One region of the Bradyrhizobium sp. Bra78 genome, then DNA from elsewhere that is predicted to be linked to it. Evidence: predicted binding sites of a transcription regulator. Region 1 holds the regulator's gene; the other holds the start of a gene.
The links. The regulator LexA, encoded in region 1, represses DNA repair genes until DNA is damaged. The targets are predictions, from matches to a motif close to TGTTCNNNNTGTGTTCNG.
Positions count from the first base shown of each region.

Region 2: a site for LexA is predicted at 1,011-1,028, ahead of OC450_RS29855 (single-stranded DNA-binding protein). Genes of this name have one in related genera too.

Region 1 is NZ_JALJRE010000010.1:249,232-251,432, forward strand. Features, by position in the region: gene OC450_RS22940 (hypothetical protein) at 1-202, opposite strand, end outside; gene lexA (transcriptional repressor LexA) at 787-1,488, opposite strand; gene glp (gephyrin-like molybdotransferase Glp) at 1,665-2,201, opposite strand, start outside.
Region 2 is NZ_JALJRE010000017.1:51,489-53,689, forward strand. Features, by position in the region: gene OC450_RS29850 (outer membrane protein) at 1-734, opposite strand, end outside; gene OC450_RS29855 (single-stranded DNA-binding protein) at 1,193-1,690, shown strand; gene OC450_RS29860 (DUF2306 domain-containing protein) at 1,891-2,201, shown strand, end outside.

The DNA.
Region 1 (2,201 bases):
TGCGCGTCCAGATCCAGCGATTGTCGTAGCGGACGTTGTCGGCAAAGGCGAGCTCCGTTCCCGGCAGCAGGCAGACGGCAACTGTCGGATCGGCTGCGGACGCAAAGCCGCGCGTGGAGGTGCCGCGGAAGGTTGTCGTGACGATCGTCTCGCCGACTTCGGCGGGGCGCGACGCGACGGCATGCAGGCTGTAGTCACACATCGGGTGCTCCTCTTGCGAAGACAGCGACCCGCGTCTCTTATCGAGGCGCAGGCCTCTATCAGAGTTCAAGCACGCAACGGTCTGCTTGGTTGTAGGCAAATCTGCGGCTGGGATCCGCAGGCCACGATCACATTAACTTTCCCGAATCCAATAGGAACAAAGCCTCTTCCCGTGCATTCTGCAGGCGCGTGTCAGCGCCCTGAGGGGGCCGACCATCCCGAATAATGCCAGCTCGGTTGCGACGGCAGGCGATTGCATTGCGGCCGGCGCGGGCTCGTTCGCTAACCGCCACCTTTGCAGACAGGGCGAGGCGGTTGTGCGGCGGCTTGCGACGCTGATACTGCGATCAGCGCCGCCGCGACTGTGCTCAAGACGATCTGGCGCATGGCTGTTTCCTCGAGCTGCTGAGGCCGCGAAGCGGTGCTGCTTCATGCGGCGTGCCGAGGATGAAGCGCCGGAGGAGGGGCCGGATAATCTGCGCGAAACCAGAAAGACTACCCAGCGGGAGCGGACAATCGTCCGCTCCAATCGTCGATGGCGATCGTTGCTCATGCGAGCGCGGATGCGCCGGATACTTTCCGGTATCAGTATTTCCGGTACAGGCCGATCAGCTTGCCCTGAATCTTCACCCTGTTGGGCGGCAGGATGCGCACCTCATAGGCCGCGTTGGCGGGCTCGAGCGCGATCGAGGCGCCGCGACGGCGGAAGCGCTTGAGCGTCGCTTCCTCGTCGTCGATCAGCGCCACCACGATGTCGCCGGTATCGGCACTCTCGTTGCGCTGGATCAGCGCCATGTCGCCGTCGAGGATGCCGGCCTCGACCATGGAATCGCCGCGCACTTCGAGCGCGTAATGCTCGCCCGAGCCGAGCATGTCAGGCGGTACGCTGATGGTATGGCTGCGGGTTTGCAACGCCTCGATCGGCGTGCCGGCCGCGATGCGGCCCATTACCGGCACGGCAACGGGGCGTTCGCCCTCGTCGGCAGACAGGCTTGAGCTCGCGCGGACCTTGCCGAGGTTGCCCTCGATGACGCTCGGCGTGAAGCCGCGGCGGCTGCCGGCGGCCGCCTGGAGCTCGGGCAGCTTGATGACTTCGATCGCGCGGGCGCGGTTGGGGAGGCGACGGATGAACCCGCGCTCCTCGAGCGCCGTGATCAGGCGGTGGATGCCCGACTTCGAGCGCAAGTCGAGCGCATCCTTCATCTCGTCGAAAGAAGGCGGCACGCCGCTTTCCTTCAGACGTTCACTGATGAACCGCAGAAGCTCGTATTGTTTGCGCGTTAACATCTCGACCTAAGTCCCCCGGTTGATGTCGTTCGATTCCGAGACGCTGAATTCAGCAATATGCCGCGACATGCTCGAAACAAATCATGAACGGACACTATATGTTCGATACATGTTCCGCAACTGCTTAATTTACCGTGAACAGAGCAAAGTTCGCGGAACGCGCATTGGCGGGACGCTCAGACGGGGAGCCGCAACACTTCGCAAGGCGAGCCCGTCTCGGCTTTCGGCGCGAACGGTGCGCGCACGAGAAGTGCCTGTGCCGCAGCGAGATTCGCAAGCAACGAAGAATCTTGATGGCTGACGGGAAGGGCGACGAGCGTGCCGTCGTCGCGCTGCTCCAGACGTGCGCGCAGATAGTCCTCGCGCTGGTCGTTGGCGCCGACGTCGCGGCCGAGCACGGCGCGCTCGCGGTGATGATGAATTGCGGCCCGGCCCGACAACGCGCGAATCAGCGGCACCATGAACAGGAAGGCGCACACATAGGACGACACGGGATTGCCGGGCAGGCCGATCACAGCCATCGCGCCGAGCCGTCCATGCATCATCGGCTTGCCTGGCCGCATCGCGATCTTCCAGAAGGCCATCGCGACGGCTTCGTCCCTCAGCGCCTGCTGGACCAGATCGTGGTCGCCGACCGATGCGCCGCCGGTAGTGATGAGGACGTCTGCGCCGCTCGCGCGCGCGCGGCGGATGCCGGCGGTGGTGGCCTCCAG
Region 2 (2,201 bases), on a different contig from region 1:
TAGTTCAAGCGGATGAGGCCGATATCGACGTCCTGGCTGATGCGATCTGAGCGTGTGGCAGCGCCAAGCGGCGCGAACAGGAAATTGCCGGAGCCGGTGAAGCCGATGGTGCGGTTACCGAGGAAGATGTGGTCGTACTCGAAGCCCACGGTCCAGTTCGGTGCGAAGCCTACCTCGATGCCTGCGCCCACGGTGCCGCCCCAGCGGGTCTCGTCGGCCCGGTCGACCTCGAGGCCGGAGACGACGTCGAAGCTGCGGTAGCGGTCGCCGACGACGGCGCCGCCGCCCTTGACGTAGAGCAGGACGTTGTTCCAGGCATAGCCGACCTGGCCGGTGATCAGGCCGAAGGCGTTGATCTTTGAACGATCGCGCAGGCCGGTGATCGCGCTGATGTTGTCACCCGAGAAGTCGGCCCAGTTGCCCTGGCCCTCGAGGCCGAACACCCAATTGGCCGACTGCCAGCGGTAGCCGACCTGGCCACCGGCAGTGCCGCCGACCGCGTTGTGGCAGCCTTCGCCGACGAAAACGCCACCGCCGACATCGCCGTCCCAGCACTTGTGGCTGGTGCCACCGCCGCCGTTGAAGCCGATGTAGAAGCCGCTCCAGTCGTAGATGGCGGCGACCATCGGCGCCGGAGCCTTGGTGTAGGGACGCGCGGCCATGTCCGCCGCGCTGGCGGGAGCCGACAGGCTCAACGCCACTGCACCGATTGCACCAATCAGGATCTTATTCATTGCAAGTTTCCCCAGGTTCGTCCGCTTCTTGAAATCCCCGAAGCGGTTTGATCAGGCGCGAGGCCCAAATGCATTAATTCCAAGGCAAGCCTAGTCCGAGCGAGGGACAGAGTCCGTCGCCGAAATGCCACAGTCGCAGATCGGCGGAGCCGCGATAACTTGCTGAATGTTAAGTTGTTTTGCTCTTTTCAGGGAACCCGAAAAAGTTCCATGTTTGCGCCTGCCTTCCGCAGGACGCTGGCCGCTCAAGGCCGCCCCTTCGGCTCCGTCATTTGCAAGAACAAATCTGGAACAAACCGGAGGTCGATGCTATATGTGGGGATAACCTGAGGGGTGGCGCGGTGATCGGCGTCCGCAAGCGTCCGGCGAGCGTATAGGGTCGCCTCAACAGGGGCAGCGGAACGCGGGGAGCGGGCCGGCCTTTTTAAATTCAGTGGCATTCGGAGTGGAGAGCGGCGATGGCGGGAAGCGTCAACAAGGTCATTCTGGTTGGAAATCTCGGCAAGGATCCTGAAATCCGCCGCACCCAGGACGGGCGGCCGATCGCGAATTTGAGCATCGCCACCTCGGAGACCTGGCGCGACAAGAACAGCGGCGAGCGCAAGGAAAAGACCGAGTGGCATCGCGTGGTGATCTTCAATGAAGGGCTGTGCAAGGTCGCCGAGCAGTACCTGAAGAAGGGCGCCAAGGTTTACATCGAGGGCGCGCTCCAGACCCGCAAATGGACCGACCAGGCGGGCGTCGAGAAGTACTCCACCGAGGTCGTGCTCCAGGGCTTCAACTCGACCCTGACGATGCTCGATGGCCGCAGTGGCGGCGCGGGAGGCGGCAGCTTCGGCGATGAGCCGGCCGGCGATTTCGGCTCCTCCGGTCCAGTCAGCAGCGCACCGCGCCGTCCCGTTGCCGCTGGCGGCGGTGGCCGCAACAGCGACATGGACGACGATATCCCGTTCTGAGCGGCGGGGCGCTTCGTCCTTAACGTCGCCTTGCTCGCGTGATGCGGCAGGATTTCTTACCAATTTGCGGGTAAGGCTCGGGTTTCCCGGGCTTGCCTCATGTGCTGCTTCAAGCTTTTGACGGGCAGTCATGTGAATGGTATTAACTTGATGTTAATCCTGTTTACATGGCTCGCGCCTCTAACGGGGGAAGCCTCGCAATGAGCCTTGCGCCGCTGCTTGAGGCTGCTCCGGCCATTCCGTTGCACGCATTTGCCGCGATGGCGGCCTTTCTGCTGGGCCTGGTCCAGTTCGCGGCTCCCAAGGGCACGTTGCCGCACCGGACGATCGGGTGGATCTGGGTCGCGCTGATGGCGGTGGTGGCTGCATCGTCGTTCTGGATCCACCAGATCCGCCTGGTCGGGCCGTTCAGTCCGATCCACCTGTTGTCGATCTTCACGTTGGTGATGCTTCCGCTGGCGGTGTGGCGGGCGCGCACCCATCGCGTTGCCGATCACCGGCGCATCATGAT